Linked DNA regions of Haloglycomyces albus DSM 45210. The protein of the gene in region 1 interacts with the protein of each later gene in a pairwise test. Links are inferred from orthologs where the notes say so. Each region holds a gene or a part of one and is shown on either strand. Other genes may lie near its edges. The genes, in order: rplA, thrS and HALAL_RS0112430.

Region 1 (10,399 bases):
TTCAGCAGCACCTTGAACGATTCGGGAATACCCGGCTCCGGTACGTTCTCGCCCTTGACCACGGCCTCGTAGACCTTGACTCGACCGACCACGTCGTCCGACTTGATGGTCAACAGTTCCTGCAGAGCATAGGCCGCGCCGTACGCCTGCATGGCCCAGCACTCCATTTCACCGAAGCGCTGTCCACCGAACTGCGCCTTACCACCCAAGGGCTGCTGCGTAATCATCGAGTACGGTCCGGTCGAACGGGCGTGGATCTTGTCGTCAACCATGTGGTTGAGCTTCAAGATGTACATGTAGCCCACGCTGATCGGATCCGGGAACGGTTCGCCGGTGCGACCGTCGAACAGCTCCGCCTTACCGCTGGGAGCGACCAGTCGGTCCCCGTTGCGGTCCGGATGCGTGTTGGCGAGGATTCCCTGCACTTCGTCGGGGTTGGTCCCGTCGAACACCGGAGTGCCGACCGGAGTACCGGCCGGATGTTCGTCCGCTCCGATGTCGCGCAACGCCTGCTGCCAGGCTTCGTCGAAGCCGTCGAGCTTCCACCCGACCTTCGCGGCCCAACCCAGGTGCACTTCCAAAACCTGCCCGATGTTCATACGACCGGGCACACCCATGGGGTTCAGCAGAATGTCCACCGGCGTTCCGTCGGCGAGGAACGGCATGTCCTCGGCGGGAACCACCTTGGAAATAACACCCTTGTTACCGTGACGACCGGCCAGCTTGTCACCGACGCCGATCTTGCGCTTCTGGGCGATGTAGACGCGCACCAGGTCGTTGACTCCTGGGGAGAGTTCATCGCCGTCTTCACGGCTGAAGGTCCGAACCCCGATGACGGTACCGGTTTCACCGTGCGGAACCTTCAGAGACGTGTCCCGAACCTCACGGGCCTTCTCTCCGAAGATGGCGCGCAGCAGGCGCTCTTCCGGAGTCAATTCGGTCTCACCCTTGGGCGTGACCTTACCGACGAGAATGTCGCCGTCGTTGACTTCGGCACCGATGCGAATGATACCGCGTTCGTCCAGGTCGGAGAGCATTTCTTCGCTCACGTTGGGGATATCGCGGGTGATCTCCTCCGGTCCCAACTTGGTGTCACGGGCGTCGACCTCGTGTTCATCGATGTGAACCGAGGTGAGTACGTCCTCTTCCACCAGCCGCGACGACAACACGATGGCGTCTTCGAAGTTTTGACCTTCCCACGAGGTGAAGGCGACCAAGAGGTTCTTACCCAGCGCCATCTCACCTTTATCGGTGGACGGTCCGTCCGCGATCGGCTGCCCCGCCTCAACCTGCTGTCCCTCGGTGACGACGGGGATCTGGTTGATGCAGGAACCGGCGTTCGAGCGGCGGAACTTGTGCAGCAGGTACGTACGCCGCATTCCGTCGTCTTGAACCACCGTGATGTAGTCCGCGCTGGCTTCTTCGACGACTCCGTCGGCTTCCGCCACCACGACGTCACCGGCGTCCACGGCGGCGCGGTATTCCATACCGGTACCGACGATGGGCGCTTCGGGCTGGATCAGCGGCACGGCCTGACGCTGCATGTTGGCACCCATCAGGGCGCGGTTGGCGTCGTCGTGCTCCAGGAAGGGAACCAGGGCCGTGGCCACCGACGTCATCTGGCGCGGCGATACGTCCTGGTAGTCCAACTGCATGGGCGACATCAGTTCGGCTTCGCCACCACGACCCCGAGCCAGAATCTGGTCGTCTTTGAAGGTGCCGTCGGCGTTGGTCTGCGCGTTGGCCTGCGCAATGGTGAAACGGTCTTCCTCATCGGCGGTGAGGTAGTCGATCGTGTCGGTGACGCGACCTTCCTCAACCTTCCGATAGGGAGTCTCGATGAAGCCGAAGGGATTCACCCGCGCGAAGGTCGACATGGCGCCGATCAGACCGATGTTCGGGCCTTCCGGAGTCTCAATCGGGCACATACGTCCGTAGTGAGACGGGTGGACGTCGCGAACGTCCATCGCGGCGCGGTCACGTGACAGACCACCGGGTCCCAGCGCCGAGAGACGGCGCCGGTGGGTCATACCGGCGATCGGGTTGACCTGGTCCATGAACTGCGACAACTGCGAGGTTCCGAAGAACTCCTTGATCGCGGCCACGACCGGGCGAATATTGATCAACGTCTGCGGGGTGATGGCCTCGACGTCCTGGGTGGTCATGCGTTCACGCACGACTCGTTCCATACGTGAGAACCCGACCCGGATCTGATTCTGGATCAATTCCCCGACCGTACGCAGACGACGGTTACCGAAGTGGTCGATGTCATCGGCGTCGTAGCTCTCTTCTCCGGCGTGGAGGCGCAGCATGTACTCCAGCGTGGAGGCCAGGTCGTCTTCGGTGAGAACGCCGTTCTCAATCGGCGTATCCAGATTGAATTTCTTGTTGACCTTGTAACGACCGACCTTGGCGAGGTCGTAGCGCTTTTCGTTGAAGAACAGGTTCTCCAGCAGAGCCTGAGCGTTGTCCTTCGTCGGAGGCTCGCCGGGGCGTAGTTTGCGGTATATGTCCAGCAGCGCCTCGTCCTGCGAATTGACCGTGTCCTTTTCCAAGGTGGCCATCATCAGATCGGACCAGCTGAAACGCTCCCTAATCCGGTCGGCATCCCAACCGAGGGCCTTCAGCAGGACCGTGACGGCCTGACGGCGTTTGCGGTCAACACGAACGCCAACGGTCTCGCGTTTATCGATGTCGAATTCGAGCCATGCGCCACGCCCGGGAATGACCTTGGCATTGGTCAGTTCACGGTCGGAGGTCTTGTCCGGGTGCTTGTCGAAGTAGACACCGGGTGAACGCACCAGCTGGCTGACGACGACACGTTCGGTCCCGTTGATGATGAACGTCCCCTTCGGGGTCATCATCGGGAAGTCGCCCATAAAGACCGTTTGGCTCTTGATTTCGCCGGTGGTGTTGTTGATGAATTCTGCGGTAACGAATAGAGGCGCGCAGTATGTTAGGTCCTTCTCGCGACATTCCTCGATCGAAGCCTTCACTTCGTCAAACCGGGGGTTTGAGAAGGAAAGCGACATCGCGCCCGAGAAGTCTTCAATCGGGCTGATCTCCTTCAGGATCTCATCCAAGCCACATGCGGCGTCCTGCCCGTAGCGCGAACGATAGGAGTCGTTGCCGACGAGCCAGTCGAACGAATGTGTCTGAAGCGCCAGAAGGTCTGGTACTTCCAGGATTTCATCGATCCTGCCGAACGAGGTACGGCGAGGTGCGTGCTTACTCCTAGAGCTGGTCTTGCCAGTGCGGGAAGCTGCCAAGATACGTCCTTCCGAGGACAGATGCGAATGACGGCCGATGCACTGCAAGTTACGTCTTGGACACAGAGACTAACCAGCGAAAACGGCATCCGAAAAGTCACAGACAAGTCATGTCGAACATCGACTTTAGGTTGCTGACTACTGGGTGCTGATCTCTCAATCCTCCAGTCAGACACCTCATGATCCGAGAACAACCACGTCTTTGATTACCATCGACCACCACGGTCGTCGAAAGCGCGCCGACGCAGTTGTCGTCTCGTCGATGAGATCTCCACCTGGAAGCTCTGGTCTATGTCCCTGAGCACATTACGGACGTGAACAGGGCAGCGCAAATTAATAGTGTATAGGAGAATATCAAGTGCGTCAAATCCGGACGCGAGTGAGGCGTGTAACGTGTCGTGCATCGCCGTTGACGCCGATATTCCTCCTTCAAGAGCCTCTCGTACGGCTCGTTGGTTTCCATGCGTCACGATTCGTGTCGAATCCCGACCGCCGTTCGTCAACCGCAGGGGGCGGTTGTGTCATTCGCCCGCGGGCGAATGTATTTGCGCTTTAGACCATCAACCATGCCAGCAAAACCACGGTCGCGATCCGTTTAGCAGAAGTTTAACCCAAAGGTATGATCGTTCGTCACGACCTCCCCACTTTGGCTTCCGCATTGTGACCAAGCAGGTTCGCGCCCTAGTGTGACGCATGAGGTCGGCGCACGTCAAGTCAATCGTGGATTCCGACCGACGGCGACAACCACCGTATCGCCTTACTCGGGACACGGCGCTCGTCAGAGGCATTCCCGAATGCTCATCGACACCCTCACATCGGTGTTCGGGCGGCGCAGGTCGACAATCATGAGACCACTTGCGCCTCACTACAAACCACCATACACACAGCATTTATCCCTTTTGGACACTACCCCACGCGGGACGAAATCGACGTGCCTTGCCCGCAGACCGTCGCATTTGCGCGGAGGCTTGATCCCGCACCCGATGTAAGGCCACACCGGCGCTTGTGGGGCTCTCCCGCCACCGTTACCGTCCCGACTTAGCCGACCGTCGCCTTCGGTTTCCCAGTTGCCTCCACAACTTCCTACAAATAAGAGTGGAGGGATGAGACGCCGTTAGGCGCTCACCCCTCCACTCTTCAGACACTGGGACCGGGAGAGTCCCCGGAGTCGCATTCCGATGCGAACATCCTCAGATTAACCGAAGCATGCTCGTGTCGAAATGACGCTCGTAAGAGATTACTTCAGAGCAACCTCGGCACCGGCGCCCTCGAGGGCCTCCTTGGCCTTGTCAGCGTCTTCCTTGTTGGCGGCTTCCAGAACGGCCTTGGGCGCACCCTCAACCAGTTCCTTGGCCTCTTTGAGGCCCAGGCCGGTGAGTCCACGGACTTCCTTGATGACCTTGATCTTGGAGTCGCCGGCGGACTCGAGAACAACATCGAACTCGGTCTTCTCAGCAGCGGCTTCTTCGCCACCGCCGGCGGGAGCACCGGCAGCGACGGCAGCCACGGGAGCGGCGGCCGAGACGTCGAATTTGTCTTCGAAGGCCTTGACGAATTCGGACAGTTCCAGCAGGGTCATGCCCTCGAATTGCTCAAGCAGTTCTTCAGTCGATAGTTTAGCCATGATGTTTCCTTTCCAGTTCGGCGATTACTCGCCGGCAGCTTCTTTTTTGTCGCGAAGAGCGCCACCGAGGCGGGCCACTTGCGAAGCGGGAGCGGCAAAGAGACCAGCGGCCTTCTGCATTCCACCCTTGAGCGCGCCAGCCATCTTGGACAGCAAAACCTCGCGGCTTTCCAGATCGGCCAGCTTCGTGATTTGATCGACGGTCAGGACGTCTCCGTCCATGACTCCGCCTTTGATGACAAGGGCTTCATTGGACTTGGCGAATTCGCGCAGTCCCTTGGCAGCCTCTACCGGGTCACCCTCGATGAAGGTGATGGCGGTCGGACCGACGAACAGGTCGTCCAAATCGGTCACACCAGCGGCATTGGCAGCGCGCTTGGCCAGGGTGTTTTTAGCTACACGGTAGCTGGCACCCTCGCCCAGGGAACGCCGAAGCTCTTGGAGCTGGGCAACGGACAGTCCGCGGTACTCGGTGAGCACTGCGGCATTGGCGTTGTTGAAGCCCTCGGTCAGCTCGGCGATAGCGGCCTGCTTGTCTGCGGGGTATTCCCTCTCAGCCATTTTCCCTCCTTTCTTCGGCCTATTGGAGATGGCAAATGCAATCCTCAACCGGCAAAAATCCTCAGGGATTTCAGGAGGCGACACAAAAAATGACGCCTCGCGGGCGTCATGAATCTAGCTGCGATGAAATGGACGGAATCCGTCCCTCAAAGATCATCATGGTGACAATGGAAGCTAAATTTCTGTCGCCCTACGTTGGCCGAGTCAATCGACTCTTTACAGCTTTACGGGTGTGCACCCGAGCGACCGACGGTCTTTGGGTTGTGGAAAACAGTTTAATGATACCAGCCGAAACGAAAACGGCCCAGGACAGGCAAGCTGTCCTGGGCCATATCACACTTAGGTCCGACCACCCCGGCGTTAAAGACCGGGAGGCGACGACGCCGGCGCCACAGCGGTGGCTACTTGGTCGTCATCTGAATTCCGGGTCCCATCGTCGTGGTGACGGCTGCCCGCTTCAGGTAGACACCCTTCGAGCTGGAAGGCTTCAAACGCAGCACTTCGTCGAGCGCGGCCTGGTAGTTCTCCAGCAGCTGTTCATTGGGGAACGAGGTCTTCCCGATGATGAAGTGCAGGTTGGCGTGCTTGTCCACCCGGAAGGTGATCTTTCCCGCCTTGATCTCTTTGACCGCTTTGGCCACGTCGGGCGTGACGGTGCCGGTCTTCGGGTTCGGCATCAGACCGCGCGGCCCCAGGATGCGCGCGATACGACCGATTTTGGCCATCTGATCGGGAGTGGCGACGGCGGCGTCGAAGTCCAGCCAGCCCTCCTGAATCCGCTTGACCAATTCGTCCGAACCGACCTCGTCGGCACCGGCCTCAGTGGCGGCCTCGGCGGACTGCCCTTCGGTGAAGGCGATGACGCGTACGTTCTTACCCGTTCCATTGGGAAGGGAGACCGTACCGCGAACCAGCTGATCGGCCTGACGGGGATCCACCCCGAGACGCAGGGCGACCTCGACGGTCGCGTCGAATTTCGCCGGGTTGGTGTCTTTGGCCAGCTGAATCGCCTCATCCGGCGTGTACTGCTGATTTTTTTCGACCTTCTTAGCGAGGTCGGAGTATTTCTTTCCGCGCTTCATGAAATCATCCTTTGGATGTTGTGGTGGGGGCGAGCGCTCCCCTTCCACGTGTGAAAATTGTCTTAAGCCGATCATGGCGTTTACCGGCGGCGGTTTCGCTGTCCGCCGGCGCCGATCGCGAGGCTGACTACTCGACCGTGATCCCCATGGAACGTGCGGTGCCGGCCACGATCTTGGCGGCGGAGTCCATGTCGTTGGCGTTGAGGTCGGGCATCTTCTTCTCGGCGATCTCCTTGACCTGGTCCATGTTGACCTTGCCCACCTTGTTACGGTGCGGCTCGCCGGAACCCTTGTTCGTTCCCGCGGCCTTCATAAGAAGCTTGGCGGCCGGAGGGGTCTTCAGGTTGAACGTGAAGGACCGGTCCTCGTACACGGTGATCTCGGCGGGAATGATTTCACCGCGTTGACCTTCCGTGGCCGCGTTGTAGGCCTTGGTGAACTCCATGATGTTGACGCCGTGCTGACCCAGGGCAGGACCGACCGGCGGAGCCGGGGTCGCTTGACCACCCTGAAGTTCAAGCTTGAACGTCACAACGGCTTTTTTGCTGGGAGCCATCGTGTATCTACTCTCCTGGGCGTAGTAGCGAGATTCCTTGTGAATCTCGATTTTCATTGGATTCGTTGCTCAGCCACCACTGCGGTGTGACCATGCGGTGGCCGCGCCCCATCGATTGACGATGGAGGTCGTCAGCGATTGACGATACGCAACCTCTCTAGCCTACTCGTGTCGTCAGGCGGCCGGGAGACTCCTCCCAGTGCGTTATGCCACCGGTAACACTCGCGAGTGGCCACGAGGCCGTTACGGTGCTCCGCCCGTGCGTGACGGGGTTAAAGCTTGGCGACCTGGTTGAAGTTGAGCTCGACCGGGGTTTCACGGCCGAAGATGGAAACCAGTACCTTGAGTTTTTGAGCTTCGGCGTTGATTTCGCTGATCGTGGCCGGCATGGAGGCGAACGCGCCGTCGACGACGGTGACGGATTCGCCTTCGGAGAAGTCGATCTTGACTTTCTTCTTCTCCTCTTCCTCGGCGGCTTCCTCGCCTTCCACTTCGACCTTTTCCTCGCGCGGCAGAAGCCATTTGATGACTTCTTCCAACGACAGAGGGCTCGGACGGTCGGTGCGGTCCACGACGCCGACGAAACCGGTTACCCCGGGGGTCTGCCGAACCACCGAGTACGACTCCGGGGTCATCTCCATCCGTACGAGGACGTACGACGGGAAGACCTTGGCCTCGACCTTGTTGCGTTTACCGTTTTTGATCTCGACTTCGGTGTGAGTGGGGACCTTCACCTCGTAGATGTAGTCCTCCATGTCGAACGTCTGAGTCCGGCTTTCAAGGTTGGAACGGACACGGTTCTCAAATCCCGCGTAGGAATGCAACACATACCACTCACCGGGCGCGAAGCGGTACTTGGCGCGGAGGGCATCGGCTGGGTCCACCTCGGGCTCTTCGGTCTCGGCCTCGGTCTCCTCGACCTCCTGGGCCTCTTTTTCAGCCTCGGCGGTTTCGGCTGCCTCTTCGGCGTCTTTTTTCAAGGCTTCGTCGAACTCCGACACGTCTCGCTCACATTCCAACTCGTTGTGTAGTAGGGACCGATAAACCCCATGTCCTGGGATACAGGTCCTTGTTTCTTACAGCGTGATTTCATCGCGTACGCCTGAGGAGGCGGGTCGGTCAACCAATCGTGCGCACGGCCTCTCGGCCGGGCACGGTCGCTTGTCGTGATGTCCACCCACTGCCCCTCAACCGGCGTCGAATGCGACGATCGGCCCGGTCTTGGGCGCGTTTCCAGAATAACCGATGTGGCGTATCAACGCGATTCAACCGTCCGGCGAGGCAATGATGCCGGACGAACCTGAGACACTCCGAACTCCAGCGCTCATACCGAGAACCGTACTGGAGTCGACCGCAATGCCCAGTGGTAAGAATAACCGATCGTTGACGTGGAGTGAGACGGTCGTCGGTAGCGGGTTTTAGGAGTCGGTCTTGGCTCCGAAAGCGCGCTGCATCGCGTCCTTGAACACCCAGTCGATACCGCCGATGTAGGCCATCATGACCAGAACGAAAACCAGCACCACAATGGAGTAGGTGATCAGCTGCTTCCGAGTGGGGTAGACGACCTTGCGAAGCTGCTCGATGACCTGACGAAAGAACAGCGCGAGCCGAGCCAAGGGACCACTGTTACCCGCAGCCGGGCCCTTTTTGGGCCGAGGGGCGTTCTTTCCAGCTTTCGCGGTGTTGTCAGCCACTGTGCGTCCTCCGTTGCGGGCTCTTTAGGTCAAACCTGGCGGGGTCGGAACAATGCCAGGGGGTATGCCATTAGCATACCTGACTGCCTGGCGGCCACGATACCGGCGGGCGAGGAGGACTTTCCGACCGGGGGAGCGATCATCGTCCTTGTCGTTCTTGTTCCTCCAAGTGACGTTCCCATTTTCGCTGCATGGCCGACATCTCGGTTTCCATGAAGGCCATGAACTCAGCGGTTTGGCGCAAGCGTTCGCTACCGGGTCCCGCCGGCAATTCCGCCGCTCCGGCTTCCGCCACTTCACGGTAGCGCCGCACCAAGGGCACGCGGGCGAACATGATTCTGCCCCAGACGTCACCGCTGTCGATGTTGTACACGTCGGAGCGGGTGTCACTACGTCGGGTCTTGGCGATCAGCCCCATGGTGTTGAGCTCACGCACCGCCCCTGAAATGGCGGCTCGGCTGACGCTCAATCCGTGAGCGAGTTCAGCGGCGGTGTAGCTGGTGGCGTCGTCGGCCAGGATATAGGCGAAGACTCGAGCGGTCATCTTCTGTAGGCCGGCGTCGGCGAGTAGCTGCGCGAAGCGCTCCACGAAGTCCAGCAGGGTCTCATTGTCGTCCTTCATTCAACCTCCTACAATCATCATACTTTTCACAATTTCATGAAAACTATGATACGTTGATTTCATGACACGCGTCATCGAAACCGAAAACCTTGTCAAGCGCTTCGGTCACGTCACCGCCCTTGACAATCTGAACCTCCACGTCGCCGAGGGCCAGACCCACGGCTTTCTCGGTCCTAACGGAGCGGGAAAATCCACCACGATCCGTGTACTCCTGGGAATGCTGCGAGCCGACGGAGGCAAGGCCACCCTGTTCGGGTCCGACCCCTGGTCACAGGCCCCTCGGCTGCACCGCCGCCTGGCGTACGTCCCCGGAGACGTCAACCTGTGGCCCAGCCTGAGCGGCGGGGAGATCATCGACCTACTCGGACGTCTGCGCGGCGGACTGCAACCGCGCCGACGCGACGAACTGATCGACCGCTTCGACCTCGATCCCCGCAAGAAGGCCAAGTCCTATTCCAAAGGAAACCGACAGAAGGTGGCCCTGATCGCCGCCTTCAGTTCGAACGTCGATCTACTCCTCCTGGACGAACCCACCAGTGGCCTCGACCCCCTGATGGCCGCGGTATTCGCCGAAACGGTTCGCGAAGCCGCTCAAGAGGGCACCACGGTACTGTTGTCCAGCCACGTCATGAGCGAAGTAGAGCAACTCTGTGACAACGTCAGCATCATTCGCCAGGGCTCCATCGTAGAGTCCGGAACACTCGACGATCTGCGCCACCTGACCCGCACCCAATTGCGTGCCACCGTGACACAAACGCCCGCCGGGTTGGCCGAACTCGACGGGGTGCACGACCTGACGGTCAATGCCGACACCGTCCGAGCCCACGTGGACTCCCCCGCTCTCAACGAGGTCATGGAACGACTCACCTCCGCCGGAATCACCTCTCTCACGGTCGAACCGCCGTCGCTGGAAGAGCTGTTCCTGCGTTACTACGGTGACGAATTGGCCGCGCGCGGAGTGAACAACGGTAATGGAGAACGCTGATGCCCA
Region 2 (10,497 bases), 670 kb from region 1 along the record:
TCACCGGTAGACGTCGTAGAACGACGGAGGAGTCGATCTCGGCGGCGTTGCGAACGGCGTCCCAGGAGGAATTCGTGGCGTCGTCGCCGAACGGTTCGAAGCCGGTCAGCAGAATGCGATGTTCAGCCATGTCCCAAGTGTAGAGGCCGGGCCGCGAGGAGGCGAGGCGTGATCCCCGGGGCGTGCTGCTGCTCCGTTTCGATGCCGAAGCGCGGAGTGGTCCGACTCCCATCACGACGCGAAATATCGACTTCATCCCTCGATGCGTCACGGTTTAAGATGGAGAGGGCCCTAATGACGAGGTACGAGACGACATCGCTCGTCCGGTACGAACTCGATCTGCGGCCTAAGTGCACACCAATGTCTACACGAAGAAAAACGAGGGAGAACTGTGGCATCCGCACACGCCGACGTCGGCTCGAACGTCTATGAACCACTCTGGGTCAAGGCCGGCACTACCTGCACCGACGCCGTGACGGACGCGGGGCTCCCTACGCGCGGAAACGACGCCATCGTGGTAGTGCGCGACTCGGACGGCCAGCTGCGCGACCTCGATTGGGCCCCCGAATCCGAGGTGAAGGTGGAGCCGGTCGCGCTGAACAGTCCCGACGGACTGAATGTGATGCGCCACTCCGCCGCACACGTTCTCGCGCAAGCGGTCCAAGAGTTGCATGAGGCAAAGCTGGGTATCGGTCCGCCGGTCACCAACGGTTTCTACTACGACTTCGATGTCGCCGAACCGTTCACCCCCGATGATTTGAAGCAGATCGAGAAGCGGATGCTGCAGATCATCAAGCAGGGTCAGACCTTCCGGCGGCGGCGTTTCGACTCGCAAGAGGAAGCGCGCACGGAACTGGCCAACGAACCTTTCAAACTGGAGTTGATCGAGTCCAAAGGCTCCGATATCGACGCCGAGGAGGTCATGGAGGTGGGAGACGGGGAGCTGACCTCGTACGACAACCTCGACCCCAAATCCGGTGACGTCGTCTGGTCGGACCTGTGCCGGGGCCCGCACCTGCCGACCACCAAACTGATCGGGGCGGTCAAACTGATGCGGGTTGCCGCCGCGTATTGGATGGGTTCGGAGAAGAATCCGCAGTTGCAGCGCATCTACGGGACCGCCTGGCCGTCCAAGGCCGAGCAGAAGGAATACCTCAATCGTTTGGCGGAGGCGGAGAAGCGCGACCACCGCAAGCTGGGGGCGCAGTTGGACCTGTTTTCCTTCCCCGAAGAAGTCGGGTCGGGGCTACCGGTGTTCCACCCCAAAGGCGGTCTGGTGCGCAACATCATGGAGGACTATTCACGTCAAAAGCATATCGACGGGGGCTACTCCTTCGTCAATAGCCCGCACGTGACGAAGGAAAACCTGTTCCAAACCTCCGGCCACCTCGATTGGTATCGCGACGGGATGTTCCCGGCGATGGAAATGGAAGGGGCCGACTACTACCTCAAGCCGATGAACTGCCCGTTCCACTGTTTGATCTTCCGCAGTCGGGGGCGTTCGTACCGGGAACTGCCACTGCGCATGTTCGAATTCGGATCGGTCTACCGGTACGAGAAGTCCGGGGTGATCCACGGTCTGACCCGCGTGCGCGGTATGACGCAGGACGACGCGCACATTTACACCACCAAGGACAAACTGGCCGAGGAACTGACCGGCACGTTGAAATTCGTTCTGGAACTGCTCCAGGATTACGGGCTGGACGATTTCTACCTCGAGCTGTCGACCAAGAACCCGGAGAAGTACGTCGGAGACGACGCCATCTGGGAGGAGGCGACCCAGATCCTGGCCGACGTGGCGGCCGCTTCGGGCCTGGAACTGGTCGACGACCCGGGCGGTGCCGCCTTCTATGGACCGAAGATCTCGGTGCAGGCCAAGGACGCGATCGGTCGGACCTGGCAAATGTCGACCATGCAGTTGGACTTCAACACTCCGGAGCGATTCGATCTGCAGTACATTGCCCCGGACGGTAGCCGGCAGCGTCCCATCATGATTCACCGCGCTCTGTTCGGTTCGATCGAACGGTTCTTCGGGGTTCTGCTGGAGCACTATGCGGGTGCCTTCCCCGCCTGGTTGGCACCGGTTCAGGTGCAGGGTATTCCGGTACGCGAGGAGAACTCCGACTACCTGTGGGACTTCGTCGATCAGCTACGCGCCTCGGGAATCCGAGCCGAAGTCGACGTATCCGACGATCGTATGCAGAAGAAGGTACGTAACGCCCAGCTGCAGAAGATCCCGTTCATGGTCATTGCGGGTGACGACGATCAGAACGCCGGAACCGTGTCCTTCCGTTATCGCGACGGTTCGACGTGGAACGGTGTTCCCATCGCTCAGGCGGTCGAACACGTCGTGGAGGTCGTCGAGACGCGAGTCAACCACGGCCCCAGCAACGCCGAGGCCGCTGCGGAGTAACGTCGATGGAGCGGCGCCGCTGATCCGCGTGTGAATCAGCGGCGCCGCTCGTCATCGGACCGATCGACGTGCCATCCGGTGAGGCGACCCTCTCGCGAGAGCGCCTCGAGGCGTTCCTCTGTAGCGATACGGCAATGGCTCGGCGTGACCACCAACATTTCATCGCCGATCATGAGGCGATCGTCGTCGCCGGGGACGGTCATGATCCCGTTCCGCACGATTCCGGCGACCGAGGTATTGGTGGGCAGTCGCAATTCGAACAGCCACAGCCCCGACAGGCGTGAACCTTCCGGAATGGACACGCTCAGAACCTCACCGTCGATCGTTTCCAACGGTGCCGCCTCCATCTCGAGGTCCTTGACGGGGCTTTTGCCGCGCAGTGGGAGGCGCTTGGCCACCCACGGCAATGTCGGGCCTTGCGCCAACGTGAAAATGATGACCAGGACAAAGACGATGTCCCAGAGGTAACCGGCCCCGGTCAACATGCTGGCGGTGGGGATGGTAGCCAGCACAATGGGAACCGCTCCTCGAAGACCGGCCCAGGAGATCATGATCTGTTCGCTGAAGCGAAACCGGAACGGGGACAGGCATACCGCCACCGCAATAGGACGTGCCACCAGGGTGAGGATCAATCCCACCGCCACCGCGGGCAATACCACGGCGGGGAGACTGGACGGACTGGCCAAAAGGCCCAGCATCATAAAGAGTCCGACTTGGGCGATCCAACCGAGTCCGACGGCAAACGACATGGTGGCGGCGCGGTGGGGGAGAGAGGAATTTCCCAGCACCAGCGCTGCAATATAGGCGGCCAAAATACCCGAGGCGCCCAAGGTTCCCGCCAGAGCGAAGGACGCCAAGGCGATGGAGAACACCGTCAACGGGTACAGTCCGACGACCGGCAAGGCCAGGTGCCGCACCACCGCCGCGCCGACAAATCCCACCGCCAGTCCGATACCGGTACCGCCGGACAGTTGCCACAGAATCTGACCGACGACCTCCCACACCCCGGTCGACTCGGAGGTGGCGTTCAACGCCAAGGTGGTCACCAGAATGAACGCGGGAGCGTCATTGAGTCCGGATTCCGCTTCCAAGGTTCCACTGACTCTTTTGGGAAGGCTGACCCCGCGTAGGACGGAAAAGACCGCGGCGGCGTCGGTGGAGGAGACGATGGCGCCGAGCAGAAACGCGATCTGCCAATTGAAGTCCAGAATATAATGGGCCGCCACGGCGGTGACGCAGACGCTCACACCCACTCCCACCGTCGCCAACACCCCCGCCGGTTGGAGCTGGCGCGAAATGGTGGAGAAACGGGTGGAGAGGCCACCGTCGATGAGAATAATGGCCAACGCCAACGTCCCCAGGGTCTGCGCCAGGGCCATGTCGTCGAATTCGATTCCCAGCCCGTTTTCACCCAGCGCGACCCCGACGCCGAGAAAGACCAGTAGAGCCGGGAGACCGAGCCGGTGCGTCGCCCGCACGACCGCTACGGCGGCCAAAGTCGACACACAGGCGATGAGGAGAACGACGTAGAGCATGGGAAGTGACACAGCGCCAGTCTATAGGCACAAACTAACGGGTGTGGCGCTCTTAGCGACGACATCACACACGTGGGAACCACGCGTCGATTCCAGTAGGATCGGAACCATGACTGATGAGAACGACGACTGTTTTGACCGCCTGTGGACTCCACATCGCATGGCCTACATCAAAGGGGAAGGCAAACCCAGTGGCCCGAGGGCACAAGACGGTTGCCCCTTCTGCGACATCTCCGCCGTCGACGATCGTTCGGGCCTGGTGGTGACCCGAGGCAAGGCAATGTACGTCATTCTCAATAAGTACCCGTACAATTCCGGGCACCTCATGGTGATTCCGTTTCGGCACGTGGCCGACTACACCGACCTCGACAGTGAAGAGGTGACGGAAATGGGAGAACTGACCCAGCAGGCGATGCGTACCGTGCGGGAGGTACTGGGGCCCCACGGATTCAATCTCGGCATCAACCAAGGTCAGATTGCCGGGGCCGGAATAGCCGCGCATCTGCATCAGCACATCGTGCCGCGCTGGGGCGGTGATTCGAACTTCATGCCCGTCATCGCGCGCACCAAGACCATTCCCGAAATGCTGGACGACACCCGCGAGCGCTTGGCCGCCGCCTGGAAAACCGTCGGCTGAACGCGAGTCGCTCCGAAACCCGACCTCCTCCCGAGCCGTCGTCGACCGCCCGGGGTGACCGATACGGCGACGGATACCCTATAAGTGCTTGTGACAACCGGTCGGGGCGCTAGAGTACACATGTCTCCACACCACTGTGTGGACACTTCTTTTCAGTCGGATGTTGTGGGATTATCATGGCGAAATTTCTGAGGACCTCGGGTCGAGCCCGCTTGCGTCGTAGCTTGGAGGCGGTCGCCCGGCCGTTGGCACGCATCGGATTGACCGCCAATATCGTGACCATGCTCGGCACGGCCGTCATCGTCGCCGCCGCGGTCGTACTCATCCCACAAGGGCGTATCCTGACCGCTTTGATCGTGATCACCTTGGCCGCCTTCACCGATCTGATCGACGGGGCCATGGCCCGTGTCAGCGGTGGTGGATCTCGCTTTGGGGCCCTGCTGGATTCGACCTGCGACCGAATCGCCGACGGAGCGCTGTTCGCGGCGCTCGCCTTCTACCTTTTCGCCGAAGGTCGAACCGTGGCCGGCGCTTTTGCATTGTGGACCTTGGTGGCCTCCGAAGTGATCTCCTACGTCAAGGCGCGTGCCGAAAGTCTGGGAGTGCGAGGTTCCGTCGGACTTATGGAACGTCCGGAACGCTTGATACTCATCGGTGTGGTCGCCATCGTCGAACTTCTCGGGGTGCCCTACGCCTGGGAGGCCGGTTTCGCGCTACTGGCGGTGCTGTCCAGCGTTACGGTCGTACAACGGCTACTTTATTCGAAACGGTTCCTGAACTCCGAGGATCGAGTGGATGCACGATAAACTTCACGAATGGGCCTATCTGACCGCCTGGCGCGGAATCCGGCTTCTCCCCGACAACGTTGCCGACCGACTGTTCCGCTATGGAGCCGATCGTTCGTTCCGACGCGGCGGTCCCCGCGTCGATCAACTACGACGCAACCTCGAACGCGTTACCGGAACCGATGTGGACGACGCCATGCTGCGCACCGCACTACGTTCGTACGCGCGGTACTGGAAGGAAGCGTTTCGGCTCCCTTCGATGAGCGACCGCGCGTTCGCCGCCGCCTTTGAAATGAACGGCTTCGAACCGGTCGCCGAACGCGCTCGTCAAGGGATGGGAAGCATCGTCGCCTTGCCGCACACCGGGAATTGGGACCTGGCCGGAGCATGGGTGGCCAAGCAGGGCCACGGCATCACCGCCGTTGTCGAACGGCTGAAACCCGAAGGCGTCTACCGACGTTTCGTGGAATTCCGTGAATCACTCGGAATGCACGTCATCCCCACCGACGGATCCGACACGGCCCCTTTGGCGCTCTTGGGCAATCGATTGCAAGCAGGGGACGTGGTGGCACTCGTGGCCGACCGCGACCTCAGCGACAGTGGCATCGACGTCGACTTCTTCAATGCCACCGCCTCGTTTCCCGCAGGACCCGCCTACCTCGCCGTTCGCCACCAGGTCCCGCTCTACACCGCCTCCATCCACTATGAGGACGACCGCGCCGTCTGCCATATCTCCGGTCCGGTTGATACCGGCCAAGGGCGTCTACGCGAACGTATGAACCATACGACCCAACAGATGGCCGACATGTTTCAAAAGAGTATCGCGGATCATCCCACCGATTGGCACATGATGCAACGTTTCTGGACCGACCAATGACGGAATCAATGCGCGTGGGGATCGTCAGTCCCTACTCCTTCGACGTCGCGGGAGGAGTACAGTTCCATATTCGCGACTTGGCGGAGACCCTGATGGCGAGGGGACATGAGGTGTCAGTGCTCGCCCCCGGTGACGCGAACGCCGACCTACCGTCGTACGTGGTGGGTGCCGGACGTTCGGTGGCGGTGCGCTACAACGGCTCGATCGCCCGACTCGCTTTCGGCCCCCGCTCGGCCGCGCGCGTGCGGCGCTGGCTCAACAAGGGACGCTTCGACGTCATACACGTCCATGAACCCTTGAGCCCCTCGTTGTCGTGTTTGGCCGTACTCGCCTCCGGCGATACTCCCGTCGTCGCCACCTTCCACACCGCTCTCACGCGTTCGCGGGTTCTGGCCGCAGGGAAGTATCTCGCCCAGTTGGTTTTGGAAAGGGTGTCGGCGCGCATCGCGGTGAGCCCCTTGGCGCGCAAGGTCCAGGTGGAGCATCTGGGAGGTGGGGCGACCGAAATCCCCAACGGCGTCGACGTGGGCTATTTCCGTGAGGCGGAACCTTTGGCGGAAGCGGGGCCGGGACCGACCATCGGTTTCGTGGGTCGCTTCGAGGAGCCCCGCAAGGGGTTTCCTTTGTTGGCGGAGGCGTTCAATACCGTCGTCACCGAGGTTCCTACCGCGCGTTTGCTGGTGGTGGGCCCCGGAGAGGCGGAGGCGGTTCGCCGGTACCTCAACCCTCAGGCCGCGGAACAGGTGACGTTCATGGGAGCGGTGGACAACGATACCAAGGCGGCCATGCTGTCGGCTCTGGACGTTTATGTGGCTCCGAATACGGGTGGGGAGTCGTTCGGCATGATTCTCACCGAGGCGATGAGTGCGGGCGCGACCGTGTTGGCCAGCGACATTCCCGCGTTTTCGTCGGTACTGGACGGGGGCCGTGCCGGGCGGCTGTTTCGCTCCGAAGACGTCGTCGATTTGGCGAGCAACCTGGTTGATCTGCTCAAGGCCCCGGATATTCGGCTGCGATATCGCACCGAAGCCGATGCCTGGGTGCAACGTTACGACTGGTCGACCGTGGCGGCACGAGTGTCGGAGGTGTATCGCGCCGCCATTGAGGCGCAGGCCGTGCCGCAGAGCTGACCGCTGGATTTCCTAGATCGACGACAAGACGGTGACGGGCGTCGAATTCGTCCGGACTGATGTCGACTGGTCTTACTTGTCCGTTTAACGTGGGAGTAATGTGGTGGCTGATTGTTGTGGTCGTCGTGGCGGCCGGCCTGGGGGCGTACCTGACCTGGACCGCTGGGCGGGTGGAGAGGCTGCATCAGCGTGCCCGCAGTGCGGAGTCGGCCCTGTTGGGAGCTCTGGACGATCGAGCCGAACTGATTTTGACCTTCATCGGCAGCCCAGACTATGAGAAGCCCTCAGCCCTGGCGCTTTCGGTGGTCGCCGTTCCAGTGGCCACTCCCCAGCAACGGGAGATGCGTGAGTACGCCGAAAACGATCTGACGCGCGCCTTGCGCGATCTCACTGAGGACGCTCCCGGCCATGCCGAAGTGTCCGAGTCGAACCGCAGAGTCTCCTACGCCCGACAGATTCACAGCGATGTGGTCCGTGACGCCTTGGCCGCCCGCGATCTGCCAACGGTGAGATGGCTGGGACTGCTGCGGCGCTTGGAGCGACCCGCCTACTGGGACATCGAAGACCCCAGTCGTTCGTGATTCCTCGGAGGAAACTCGGCCGGGCGGGGAATTGTATGGTGACGGTCACGGAAGTCGGCTCCTACACGTCGAGTGTGAACTGGAACGCGGAGTAAAATGAGAAGAGTCCTATCGTTGACAACCTGCGACAGATGGAGCCACGAGCGTGTCTGAGAACAACTCCGCGAACAGCCAATCGAATGTCGGCACCGCCCGCGTAAAGCGCGGTATGGCCGACATGTTGAAAGGCGGCGTCATTATGGACGTCGTCACTCCCGAACAAGCCAAGATCGCAGAGGACGCCGGTGCGGTCGCGGTCATGGCTCTGGAACGCGTTCCGGCCGACATCCGTGCCGAAGGCGGCGTGACCCGCATGAGCGATCCCGACATGATCGAAGGGATCATCGACGCCGTTTCGATTCCGGTGATGGCCAAGGCGCGTATCGGGCACTTTGTCGAGTCGCAGGTTCTGGAATCGGTCGGGGTCGACTACGTCGACGAGTCCGAGGTCTTGACGCCCGCCGACGAGGCCAACCACATCGACAAGTGGAATTTCACCGTGCCTTTCGTCTGCGGTGCCACTAACCTTTCCGAGGCGTTGCGGCGTATCTCCGAAGGTGCCGCCATGATTCGCTCGAAAGGTGAGGCGGGTACGGGCAACGTCGTCGAGGCGACGCGCCACATGCGCCAGATTCGTGCCGATATCGGCCGCTTGACCACCTTGGATGAAGCGGAGCTCTTCGCCGCGGCGAAGGAGCTGCGCGCTCCTTACGAGTTGGTGGCCGAAATCGCCCGTACCGGAACGCTACCGGTCGTCCTGTTCACCGCCGGAGGCATTGCCACGCCCGCCGACGCGGCGATGATGATGCAGCTCGGTGCTCAGGGTGTGTTCGTAGGCTCGGGTATCTTCAAGTCGGGCGACCCCGCCAAACGAGCGGAAGCCATCGTCAAGGCCACCACCTTCTACGACGACCCCAAGGTGATTGCGGACGTGTCACGCGGACTGGGTGACGCGATGGTGGGAATCAACGTTGACGACCTTTCCGAAGAGGAAAAACTCGCCAAGCGCGGTTGGTAGACCGCCGTTCTCCGGCCGCTCGGACCCCAGTGGGGGAGGAGAGGCCGGAGGCATCTGACGCGATCGGCGCGCTGGAACCGGAAACGCTTTAAGCTGGTCTTATGAACTTCGACCAGCTGGATCAGCTTAGTACGGAAGAACTGCAGTCGCGCGCTTTCGCCCTGGCGCGATCCAAGGGCGATTGGCGATTCTTCCTCGACATCATGCGTCATACGTCGTCGGCGGCCGAAACCGAGGACCTGAACAGTGATCTCGCGGAGGTGGGCAGCATCGTCGACGACTTGGTCGGCATGTGGCGGGAGGCGACGCGAGGCGAATGGGGATCGGTGGAGCCGATGGCCCGGGCCGATTTCATCGATTACCTGATGCGGAACGCGAAGGACGCACCGTCTTCCGGTGAATGAGCTTTGCGGCGCTCGTGTGGAGTTCGGTGCGGGTTCCGATCGGCGTGAGGCATTTCGCTCCCCGGTTGAGGACAGGTCGTTTCAGCCTGTCACGCCGTATTCTGGAAGAGTACCTGAATTCTCTACGCCCGGAGGTAGCCGTGACACCAACCGTCGGGGTTCTCGCCTTGCAAGGCGATGTGGCCGACCACATCGCGATGATGGAAGCGACCGGTGCCCGTGCGGTGGCGGTTCGTCGTCAAGCGGAGATCGAATCCGTGGACGGACTCATCATCCCCGGGGGAGAGTCCACGACCATGAGCCGTCTTCTGCAGGTGTTCGATCTGTTCGATCCCCTGGACGTGCTGTTGAAGGACGGTCTTCCGGTATACGGCTCCTGCGCGGGAATGATCATGCTGGCGTCGGAGGTATGGGACGGACGGCCGGACCAGAGATCGTTCAGTGCTATCCCTATGACGGTGCGCCGTAACGCTTTCGGGCGACAGGTGGACTCCTTTGAAGCTCCGATATCCTTCGCACGCATGGCGGGCGGTCCTTATCCGGGGGTGTTCATTCGCGCCCCGTGGGTGGAATCCGTTTCCGGCGATACCGAGGTCTTGGGAACAGTCACGCCGGGCCAGGGGACGTCGCAGGCGCACACGGGTGCTAGCGTTGACGCAGCTTCCCAGCGAAGTGAAGGCGACCGAATCGTCGCCGTGCGCTCGGGCTCGTGTCTCGCGACGTCATTTCACCCGGAGATGACCCAGGATAATCGGGTCCACGAGTACTTTCTCAGTCTGGTGCGTGCTGCCCGGACTTGAACTGAACGCCGGTATCACACTATGCAACGAGGGGAACTACCTGGATGAGTGGCCACTCTAAGTGGGCGACGACCAAGCACAAAAAAGCCGCCATTGACGCTAAGCGCGGTAAGTTGTTCGCCAAACTGATCAAGAACATTGAAGTCGCGGCGCGTACCGGTGGCCCCGACCCCGAAGGTAACCCCACCCTCTACGACGCGATCCAGAAAGCCAAGAAGAGCTCGGTTCCCAGTGACAACATCGACCGGGCCGTCAAGCGTGGCGGTGGTCTCGACGGT
Region 3 (10,512 bases), 650 kb from region 1 along the record:
CCCCGGGTTCGAAGATTTGCGTCATCCCAGTGGAGTCAACGACGACCTGGCCAATGCACTTCCCGACCGAGTTGTGGAAGCCGAGAAGTAAGGATCGTTCCTCCCCGGCACGAAAAATGTGGGCTCGACGCAGCCTCATGGTCCGTCGAGCCCACATTTTCTTCGTCATAGCCTTGTCGTTGACGCGAAGGTGTTTCCTTCGGTCACACTACGGTCGGCTGTAACCCAAGGTGTAGCTACCGCTTCCACTGTCGGCGGCCACTATCCATCGGAAATACCCGCTGGAGTCCTGATGATCGACCGACTTTTCAGTGGCCGACCCAGATCCCTGCGCTACGGACGTCCATCCCCAACCGGTCCATTTCTGCAGTTCGAGACCGAAGTCGGTCCCCTGCGCCGAGGACAGGCAAGCCTGGTGGCTCCCCGAAGCGCCCGAGTAGTACCAACCGCTGTCCGGATGTACGGCACTTCCGTTGGAGGCCAACGAGCCGTTGTCAACGGTGTCATGGTTGTCGCAGTCCTCAGGCGGCTCGGGGTCTCCTCCCCCACCGCCGCCATAAGGCGCGTCGGCTTGTAGAGCCGCTTCCATCAACGCGTCCCGGTTTTCCGGCCACAGAGTACTGTCCAGGCAGGAATAGGAGGGGAAGAAACCACCGCAGGAACCGTACGAACCTCCGATTTCGAAGGTGTACCCGGCTACCCCGAGCTCTCCATAGGCGAAGTCGTCGGTAGTTCCGCTGGCGGTGTACCCTACCGTCTCCCACGCGTTTCCAACCTGGTATCCATTGTGGTCAGCCATGCTGTGAGCGAGTTCCCGCAGCTGATCGTCGTTCGGTGGCGGCGATGAGGTGTAGCCCCACGGAACGATGAGGTAGTTTCCATAGGAGTGCAGTGATATCATCACATCCCGTGCGTCGTCGGGAGCGGGATCGTTACCGCCGCTTCCACGCTGATCGGGGTGGATGTTCTCGAACAGTCCCTCCAGAGCCTGAATCTCCGGTTCCGAAGCCGGTGACGGCCCACGGTACGTCGTGGCACAGGGACTGGACGAAGCGTCTCCCCATTCGTAAGAGTGATTGCGGTTGAGATCAACGCCGACACCCGTACCACTGCAACCGTTACTGTCATTGGCGTTCTTGCGGTGCATAACCGGATTGTCACCACCTTCCGCGACGAGGTCCACGCCGTCGGGATTGGCCATTGGCACCACCCAGACTTCGGTGGTATCCAGCAACTCGGTGATGTCGGAATCCGTACCGTAGCCGTCCACCAGGTAATCAAGCCAACGCCACGTGATTTCTCCGGTGGCGAGCTCGCGAGCGTGGATCTGCGATACGAGTGAGAAACGGGGTTTATCGGAGTCCGGCGAGAGCTCACAATCGCCCGGTTGCAGATTGGTCAGGCAGATGGCTTTGATGTCGTATCCGCCTCGGCCCTGGGTTTTGAGCCAGGAGTCCCCGATATCGTGCACCGTGGCCAAGTCCGGATTGGCGGCGGCGACGTCATCCACGTGCTGAAGATGCAGGTCCGGGGTCTTATATCCACCATAGAAAGTCCCTTGGGCGGATACCCGGTCGTTGACCGGTTTATAGACGGTGTCATGGAATTGCGGTTCCAGTCCTCGGTCCCGTAGGGCGTCGGCGACCTCATGATCGCCGATGACATCGGCCGTACCGTCGTGGTATTCAGCCACGTCGAAACCGCTGTCGTACAGATCGAGCACTTCGTCGGGAGATATCTCGGATACCTCCCAGATGACCGGCTCATCGTGCGGGGCGGCTTGGCTGGTCGAGCCTGCCGCTACTAGCCCTGTTGTAACCAGGATACTGGTTCCAATCAGCGTGATAACTGATCGAACGGATCGCATTGGAACCTCTCCTTAACTGTTGTTTCCGTAGAAACTTCGATAGAGGTCTCTCCTCTATATCAGATAACTATATATATGGATTGATAGTTCTTCAATGCGATCGTGGCTAGAGTGTTGGATTGCCACTCGAACACGGAGACACCTACCCCTGGTAGGCATCCGACGGCACGATGAACACTGATTCCACCTACGCCTATTGCAATTGTCCGACATGCGTCAATTTCTGTCCATGGGCGACGGCGCTTCACTCTCTGCTTCCCTGTCTCTTCTCCCTGTCCCCGGCCTTCCGCCATCTGCCACACTGGGATACATGAGCGATTCAACCGCCTGGCACCGTCACACCACCGTTGCTTGTCTGTTCAGCGGGGCCATCGCCACACTCGCGGGCTTTGCCGCCGGAGAGGTGTTCTCACTCGTCAACGGCGCGCTAAGCCCTCTGACCACTATGGGGGATTCGGTAATCGATCTCTCGGGACCTTCCCTGACACGGTGGGCGATCGACACCTTTGGCACTGCCAATAAGACGATTCTACAATCGTCCATTATTGCGACCGTCCTGGTCACCGGAGCGATCCTAGGCGTGCTGTGGAAACGCCATCGACGGATCGCACTGACGATACTGATTGGTTTGACCGTTCTGGTCGGCATCGCGGCGTACAGCCGTCCCAACTCCACTGGAATGGCCGGGCTGCCCACGTTGGCGGCCGGGGCCGCGACTCTCCTGGTTCTGTGGGCCCTGGTTCGCCAGAACGAACGCTCGACGGAACCGGACGCCGTTCGCACCGACCGTCGCCGTTTCCTGCTCACGGCCTCCGCTATCGCGGTCGGTTCCACCGTCATCGGGTGGTGGTCGCGCCATCATGGCCTGACCACGGCGGTGGAGGAAGAGCGTGCCGGTGTTGACCTCCCTGAACCGGCCGAACCGGCCCCTCAAGTAGCGAACCCGGACTTTCCCTCCGTCGACGACCTCACCCGTTTCCACACGGACAACGCCTCGTTCTACCAGATTGATACGGCGATTTCTCCGCCTCGGATCAAACTCGACGACTTCCGCATTCGGGTTCACGGCATGGTGGACCACGAGCTGACGTTGACCTTTGAGGACCTTCTCGCTCGGCGATTGGTGGAACGCGATATCACGCTGTGCTGCGTATCCAATGAGATCGGTGGGAACCTGGTCGGAAACGCCCGGTGGCTGGGCGTACCGCTATCGGAGGTTCTGGACGAGGCAGGTGTGCACAGTGGTGCGGACCAGTTGGTGTCACGTTCCCAGGACGGATGGACGGCGGGATCTCCTACCTCGTTGATCATGGACGGTCGGGACGCCCTGATCGCTCTCGGGATGAACGGTGAACCTCTGCCACTACAACACGGATGGCCCGCTCGCATCGTCGTTCCCGGGCTGTACGGATATGTTTCGGCAACCAAGTGGGTCACCGAATTGGAACTGACGACGTTTGACGCGTATGACGCCTACTGGATCAAGCGGGATTGGGCGTTGCCTAGCCCGATTAAAACCAGCTCACGCATCGATACTCCACGAAAAAAGGCCTCCGCCGGGGACGTAACGGTGGCTGGAGTCGCCTGGGCGCAGTCGCGTGGAATCGAGAAAGTCGAAATTCAAGTGGACGACGGGGAATGGAATCGGGCCGAACTGGCCACGGTGCCGTCACCGGATACCTGGCGATTGTGGCAATGGGACTGGAAAAAGGCCACGAAAGGGAAACATACGCTCACGGTGCGAGCCACCGATGGGGACGGGAATATACAGACGTCAACCGAATCGTCGGTCATACCCGACGGTGCGACGGGCCATCACTCGATCACCGTTGACGTCGTCTAGATACAATTTGAGACCCGTTCAAACATCCATCTCCATGCCACCTCGCCGCTATGCCTTATTAATAAGGATTAACCACGACCAAGCCTGGGAATAATCTTTAAACGAGCCTCAACGTCTATACGAGAACAGTATGTCTCGACGTCTTAGATGCGAACGTTGACCGCCTGCGGACCGCGATCGCCCTGTTTCACGTCGAATTCGACCTGCTGATTCTCATCAAGGTAACGGCCGTTTTCAATCTCTGAGAAGTGAACGAAAAGGTCTTTACCTTCTTCGTCCGGGGCGATGAAACCATAGCCCTTGTCAGAGTTAAACCATTTAACGGTCCCTTGCGCCATTTGTGCAACCTTTACTTTTTGTTCCTCATGTTCACGGCTGCCAAAGGGAGGACCCTTCGCACGACTAATCGAATAATCGCGTTAGCTCACATACCGATCTGTGCCACCATAAGCCATAGAGACACCACAGCCTTGGACGCTAAATACCAATGACCGGACTGCTCAATACTACAGTGTGTGGCGGTTGTTGACAAGGGGGTTTCTAGTGAGCGAGCACTCAGCGCATTGACCTCCTCCCCACGGATAAATCCGGGGGATTCCAACCCGAAGGCTGGCATGGTCCCCTCGCGGGGGCCATTGGTTCCTGATTCGTCGACCGCCCGGCGGCGAGGTCTCCACAGGCTGACACCGCAAGCCCTGCGGCGTAGGCGGTTGCTTGGCTATCGCAGTTGCCCGGATACAGTTTACTGATATTGCGCGGCCGGCTTGCATCGGACTCAAGTATTCCACCGCGCACCGTTGTGAGCGGCTAACCCCACGGACAAATCCGGAGGTCGGCGCCGCTGAAATCTCCGATCAATGGGGACTTGAACTGGACACCACCCACCCTCATCCTAGGGACCAGGCTTCCCTCCAACACAAGCATCGTTACACCGTAACCTGCCCCTACTGGCCAGGTGCGCAACCTGACCAGTCCAGCAGTTCTCGTGATTCCCAGACAGGGGCGACGACCTGAGCCGCCTCAGTGTGGAACGTCCGCGACGCGCAGGTCGCCGGCCCGAAACAACAACACTGTCACGTCTCTGCCGTCATCCCGTGGGCCCGGCCTGCCCCGATTTCTCGGGGAACGGGACACTCTACAGATTCTTGCGTTGCACGAGCGATTCCAGATTCTCCGCGACCGCATCGGCGACCCCTTCGGTGTCGTCGGTGGGAAGCGTGAATCGGATAAAGGAGTTGTGATCGGGGTTGACCAGGTCGGAGGAATTGTCAATCTGGAGTATGACGTCGGTTTCCTCACGCCCGGCCACGAAGGTCAATTCCAGCCTACGGAACTTCTCAGCGTAGTCACCATTGGCCCAGAAGATGATCTCCTGGTAGAAGGCCATATGAGAACCTTCGATAGTCCCCGGCTCCAGGTCGCTCTCCTGATAGATGAAGCCAAGCTCCTCGATTGCTTCCATAACGGCCTCTTGAATGGGAAGCGGATCGATGCTCAATTCATCCATGTCTCCCTTATCCAGGGCAAACTTCAGGTCCAACTCGGTGGCGATTCCCAGTTTCATACCCGCCATCGGACGACCGGCAATCGTGGAAATCGGAGCTTCCCACGGTACTTGGCTTTCGAATTCCACAGTGTGCTCACTGCCGGCATCCATATCGAACGGTCCGGTCACACCGGCGGTGAAGAAATCCACTTCGTCCGATTTCTCCTTACCGTCGTCTTCGGAGGTGACGACGGCGGTGTAAGCAAGATTGATTCCATTGACGTTCTGTTCGACATCGCCGCCGCTGAAATGCACCTCGCCTTTCAACGTTTCGCCGGGCTTGACACCTTCTGGGGACAGGACGGTGTCGATGCTGACTCCGGCGCCGAACGCTTGCTTAAACTTATCGAAGACCACGGGGGCGATCCTTCCTACATTTGACTGTAACGCAGTTAAGTTATCATTTTTCGTTTTCTTCCTTAGCATTAGCACTTCCTCTTTCCGCACACGCCATACCGGTGGGGCATTGGTGTTGCACCACAAGAAAAACGATCCACTCAGCAAGCGACCTTGTCTCCGTCGGTCCACGTTCCGAAGGGAATCAACCACTTGACAAGTCACATTGGACAGAATAAGGAGGGCATCCTGTTTTCCGGGGACCGAACCGATACAACAGCATCGTTATGCATACATCTCTGGCCGAAGTCGCAATTCCGTGTCGTGCCCGGGGAATTCTTTCCTAAGAGGACGCTTATTCGTCGACCCTGGATACTTGCCTCGGTACGTATAATGGCGCAGGCATGCTCCCTCACAAGCAAGGACCCGGACTCGCTGGTACCGATAGGACGACAGCCGCTCTCAGAGACGACGGAACGTTCGAAACCCCTCCAGCAATAGACGCCTCCACCGCAACGAAACAGCGGAAGCGATGTGTCGTCGAGGACATCCGGTCTGGGTGGCTTTACTACGGATGTCCTCAACCATGGCGCGTCAGTCTCGGGAGGACCTAGGTTAACCTCCCTGGAGTGGATTTAATCCAGTCGCGCACCCGTGGGTGGGTGCAGCGTTCGGGGTCTATGACCAGTCGGTGTCTCCAGTGGTTCCCGTGCCACCCGACGACCAGTCGGTGTCTCCGGTGGCACCGACGCCGCCTGACGACCAATCGGTGTCACCGGCCGGCTGGACGATTCCCGTCTCAGACGACCAGTCGGTGTCTCCTGCTTGAGCGGGTGCGGCGAACATCACAGCTGAGAGAGCTCCCAGAGTGACTGCCACGGCACCGCCGGCTCGTTTCAGTTTAGTAATCACGTTCTCATTCCTTTGGGTCGATCTTTTTGGGGGAATGTGAACATAGCAAATAATATTCGAGAGCAATTGTCAAGACCTGAGTGCGCAAATGCATGAGTTTGAGTGATGACCCGCACTCCGAGGAAATCCATGCCTGAAATGCCGATATTCTGCGATTTCAAACGGTATTGAGACGCGTCCTCTTCCTACACCGTTTTACCCTAATCGACTATCCTCAATCCGACCGACGGGAGGGCGGAATAGGGTCCGCCACGTCTCACGGCCGCTGCCATTCACCGGGTCGTCGCACCGTTCGCCTCGGAACGCCGATGGAGGCCCCACGTAAAACAAATTGCGGACGGCACGGAAAAGAATGAAAATACAATGCGATGACACCGTCCCGCTCTACGCTTCCAGCGACCAATACCTCCGAACCCACTCGCCCAACCCCGTGGCGACTGATGGGGTGGCTGATCACGCGTAATAAGTTCCTACTCATCGCGTCGTGCTTCTTTGGAATCGTCGGACAGGTCTCCTTCCCGGCTATCGCCTATTTCGTACACCAGACGATCGAGCGGGGACTCACCGCGCAGAATGTCTCGGCTCTGGTCTGGTGGTCGCTCGCACTTGTCGCCGTAGGATTGATTTCCGCCGCGAGCATTGTCGGAGCCGAACGCTACGGGGTTCATTACGACCTTGACATCGTGACTCGGTCGATCACCCTCACCGACCGCAAAGCCGCCCGCTTGGGGAACGAACTACACAAGAAGTCCGACGCAGGCGCCGTCGTCAGTATCGGACTACAGGATGCGATGGCGCTGGGGGACGCCGCCGGCTATCTGGGACATTTCATCGGCACGTTCCTATCGGTTCTCGCACTGTCGATATTGCTCCTGCAGATCTCCGTCCCGCTCGGCCTCACCATCCTGATCGGGTCCATCATCGTGGCAGTGATCAACGGCCCGTTGGTGTCGCGATTGCAACAACGTCAATCGACTTACCGGGAACACGTTGGAGACCTCTCTACATCGGCGACCGATATCGTCAACGGATTGCGCGTTCTACGTGGCATCGGCGGCGAGGATCGCTTCCGGGCCTCCTACCGGAAGCAGTCGCAGGATCTCCTGCGTACCGGACTGCGCATTGCTCGCCCACAGGCGTCCATTCGCGCGCTCATCGAAGGGTCGGTGGCCGTTCTTATCGCGGCTGTAGTCTGGGTCGCCGCTCGTCAGGCCGTCAGCGGTGTCATTTCCACCGCAGAAGTCATCGCGGCCTTTACCTATGCTTCGGCAATGCTACTGCCGGTGAGCATGGCTTCGGGAATGCTGCGCTCCATGGTAGAGGGTCATGTCGCCGCAGGGAAACTGTCCAAATTCCTACGTCTGCATGAACCGGACGGTGTGCGGTCCCCACTTCCACTGCCTACGGACCACCGCTTGTACGATCCCGATTCGGAACTTCAGACCATGAAGGGGCTGACGGTCGTCGTCACCGCCAATGACGACGAAGCAGTGGCCATATTCGAACGCTTCTGTTCATATAGAGCCACTGAGGCCACAATCGGATCGATTCCCGTCAATCGATTGGATCGTGCCGACCTGCGCCGTACCGTCCTTCTCGCCGACCACGATGCGTACCTGTACGCCGGGACCATCGCCGACAATGTTTCCCCTCATTCGGCCTCTACAACACGGCACGCGCTGCGGACCGCTCACGCGGACGACATCATCAGCTCGCTGAGCGACGGGATCGACACAAGGGTGGGAAACCAGATTCGTACCTTGTCCGGTGGGCAACGGCAACGCCTGCGCCTGGCCCGTGCCGTAGCCACCGATGTGCCGATACTTCTTCTCCCCAACCCGACCTCGGCGGTGGACTCCCACACCGAAGCCGCGATCGCCGAACGCGTGTATCAGTTCCGACGGGATCTTACTACCGTGGTCGTGTCCACCTCCCCGCTCTGGCTGTCACGAGCCGACCGCGTTGCCTACCTTCGTGATGGAAAGATCATCGATTCCGGAACCCATCACGAGGTGGCGCAACGCCAACACGATTATCAACACTTGGTCTCTCGGGAGAATCGATGAACAACGCCGAAACCGATACCGCGGCCCTGCCGGTGGCGAGCCGCCGCCAAACGCGAACCGCCTTCCTGCGGGCACTGCGACATGAAAAACGGTTCGTCGCCCTCACCGTGCTTCTCAACGGCATAGCAACCGGAGCCGGTGTGGTCGCGCCGCTCTATCTGGGACGGATCGTCGATGAAATCGCCGCGGGTACCGATGTGGCCGGCGTTGACAGGCAGGCAACAGTTCTCGTTGCCGCGATTGCCGCCATCATCGTGTTCACGTGGTGGGGTTCATGGGTGAGCAACGTCCTCGGCGAGCGCGTCGCCGCTCGGCTTCGGGAGGACTTTGTAGACTCGGCACTGACGGTGCCCATGTCTGTGGCGGAAGGCGCCGGAAGCGGTGACCTGGTTACCCGCACCACTTCGGACATTCCGAACGCGGTATACGTATATCAGGAAGGTTTCCATCGCATCGTCATATGCGCCTTGCAGGCGACCGCGTTCCTCACTGCGCTCGTATGGCTCTCACCTCTGTTGGCACTGTGTGTTCTTATCGCCGTCCCGACGATGGCAACCGGGACGCGCTGGTATCTCAAACGTGCTCGGGCGGCGTATATTCGCGAGCGGGCCTCGGAGTCCGTCGTCGGTGAGGCACTGACCGCTTCTGCTGCCGGTGCGCGGACTACCGAGGCGTTCGGTTTGCGGGAGCAGCGTGCTGATACGGTTCGTAGCGGCCTGCGTGGTTTCGTGGCCGCCAATAAGAGAACCGTCTTTCTCCGCTGTGTGTTCTATCCGACTTTGGACGGTTCCTATCTGCTTCCTACTGCGGCGATATTGCTGCTGGGTGGGCTTCTGTGGTTCAACGGTTCGATGAGTCTCGGTACGGTGTCGGCTTGTGCGATTTTGAGCCGCCAGGCGAGCTATCCGGTCGACGGCATTCTGACCGTTCTGGAGGGCTTGCAGAAGGCGTTCGCCTCCCTCTCTCGCGTCGAAGGTATTCGTCTGCTTGCCGATGGGGCGCGCCGAGAGGCGTCGGCACGTGAGCCGGAGGATACGGAGATCGTTTTGGATAACGTTCACTTTTCCTATGACGGCCATAGCGATGTCGTCTCTGGAGTATCGTTTTCGGTCGCCAGCGGGGAGAGAACTGCCATTGTCGGTACCAGCGGGGCGGGAAAGACTACGTTGGCTCGACTCATATCCGGTACCGATGCGCCGTCGCGCGGTAGCGTTCGCGTTGGGAATGTGGAAGTCTCGCAGCTGAGTTTGGAGCAACGTCGCCGTTTGGTGGTCGTGGTGTCGCAGGATCATCATGTGTTCAGTGCGTCGTTGCGTGACAATCTTCTGTTGGCGGAATCCAATGCCTCCGATGCGCAGCTGTGGGAGGCATTGCGATTGGTGGGGGCGGATTGGGCGTCCGCATTGCCGCAGGGCTTGGACACCTTGCTTGGCGGTCAAGAGAAGGAGATCGATCCGGCTGCCGCACAGCAGATTTCTCTGGCACGGGTGATCCTCGCGGATCCGGCGATCGTCGTCTTGGACGAAGCGACGTCGACAATGAATCCGGTTTCGGCCCACCGCACCGAGGAATCGATTGCGGAGGTCCTCAAGGGACGCACGGTAATCGCTATTGCGCATCGATTGCAGACGGCTCGAGACGCGGATCGGGTGATCGTGATGGATTCAGGACGGGTGGTCGAATCGGGAGGGCATTCCGATCTGGTCGATCGGGACGGAACCTACGCGTCGCTGTGGCGTGCCTGGCAAGGTGAGCAAAGCGTTTCCGTTTGACGGGGAAGTTGCCGGTACGGATGTCATCGTTCGGTCACTGTTCGTCAGCCGCAATACTAATCGGTGTACGTAAGTATGTAATTCTCTATTGCTCGATGATCACACAGTGACATCACTACGTCATCATTTTACTTAATGCATATATTGACGCGGGAGTAAGTTACTGTTAC

Evidence for each region.
Region 2: the proteins of rplA (region 1) and thrS interact in binary tests that used the Escherichia coli proteins (3 or more experiments, as listed by UniProt). The link is inferred for Haloglycomyces albus DSM 45210 from one-to-one orthologs.
Region 3: the proteins of rplA (region 1) and HALAL_RS0112430 interact in binary tests that used the Escherichia coli proteins (3 or more experiments, as listed by UniProt). The link is inferred for Haloglycomyces albus DSM 45210 from one-to-one orthologs.

The regions. Positions count from the first base shown.
Region 1 is NZ_AZUQ01000001.1:2,034,867-2,045,265, reverse strand. The notes cover bases 4,697-7,500. They hold rplA (50S ribosomal protein L1), read right to left. Parts: upstream 6,537-7,500; coding sequence 5,856-6,536; downstream 4,697-5,855. Other genes in these bases: nusG (transcription termination/antitermination protein NusG), read right to left, coding at 7,365-7,500; rplK (50S ribosomal protein L11), read right to left, coding at 6,664-7,092; rplJ (50S ribosomal protein L10), read right to left, coding at 4,918-5,454; rplL (50S ribosomal protein L7/L12), read right to left, coding at 4,697-4,893. Outside these bases: more of rplL, read right to left, coding at 4,507-4,696; more of nusG, read right to left, coding at 7,501-8,093; preprotein translocase subunit SecE, read right to left, coding at 8,511-8,786; HALAL_RS0109535 (GbsR/MarR family transcriptional regulator), read right to left, coding at 8,926-9,408; HALAL_RS0109530 (ABC transporter ATP-binding protein), read left to right, coding at 9,470-10,393; HALAL_RS0109525 (ABC transporter permease), read left to right, coding at 10,393-10,399. UniProt on the Escherichia coli protein: One of the primary rRNA binding proteins, it binds very close to the 3'-end of the 23S rRNA. Forms part of the L1 stalk. It is often not seen in high-resolution crystal structures, but can be seen in cryo_EM and 3D reconstruction models.
Region 2 is NZ_AZUQ01000001.1:2,706,542-2,717,038, forward strand. The notes cover bases 1-2,902. They hold thrS (threonine--tRNA ligase), read left to right. Parts: upstream 1-391; coding sequence 392-2,413; downstream 2,414-2,902. Other genes in these bases: HALAL_RS0112515 (pyroglutamyl-peptidase I), read right to left, coding at 1-130; HALAL_RS0112525 (potassium/proton antiporter), read right to left, coding at 2,449-2,902. Outside these bases: more of HALAL_RS0112525, read right to left, coding at 2,903-3,960; HALAL_RS0112530 (HIT family protein), read left to right, coding at 4,058-4,585; pgsA (phosphatidylinositol phosphate synthase), read left to right, coding at 4,762-5,391; HALAL_RS0112540 (phosphatidylinositol mannoside acyltransferase), read left to right, coding at 5,381-6,247; HALAL_RS0112545 (glycosyltransferase), read left to right, coding at 6,256-7,377; HALAL_RS0112550 (hypothetical protein), read left to right, coding at 7,476-7,958; pyridoxal 5'-phosphate synthase lyase subunit PdxS, read left to right, coding at 8,104-9,015; HALAL_RS0112560 (hypothetical protein), read left to right, coding at 9,117-9,419; pyridoxal 5'-phosphate synthase glutaminase subunit PdxT, read left to right, coding at 9,416-10,219; HALAL_RS0112570 (YebC/PmpR family DNA-binding transcriptional regulator), read left to right, coding at 10,264-10,497. UniProt on the Escherichia coli protein: Catalyzes the attachment of threonine to tRNA(Thr) in a two-step reaction: L-threonine is first activated by ATP to form Thr-AMP and then transferred to the acceptor end of tRNA(Thr). The rate-limiting step is amino acid activation in the presence of tRNA.
Region 3 is NZ_AZUQ01000001.1:2,677,981-2,688,492, reverse strand. Bases 2,452-5,368 are described here. They hold HALAL_RS0112430 (cold-shock protein), read right to left. Parts: upstream 4,049-5,368; coding sequence 3,854-4,048; downstream 2,452-3,853. Other genes in these bases: HALAL_RS0112425 (sporulation protein), read right to left, coding at 4,846-5,368; HALAL_RS0112435 (molybdopterin-dependent oxidoreductase), read left to right, coding at 2,452-3,710. Also shown: HALAL_RS0112445 (hypothetical protein), read left to right, coding at 1-91; HALAL_RS0112440 (M14 family zinc carboxypeptidase), read right to left, coding at 209-1,867; more of HALAL_RS0112435, read left to right, coding at 2,178-2,451; more of HALAL_RS0112425, read right to left, coding at 5,369-5,613; HALAL_RS0112420 (hypothetical protein), read right to left, coding at 6,271-6,504; HALAL_RS0112415 (ABC transporter ATP-binding protein), read left to right, coding at 6,873-8,570; HALAL_RS0112410 (ABC transporter ATP-binding protein), read left to right, coding at 8,567-10,342.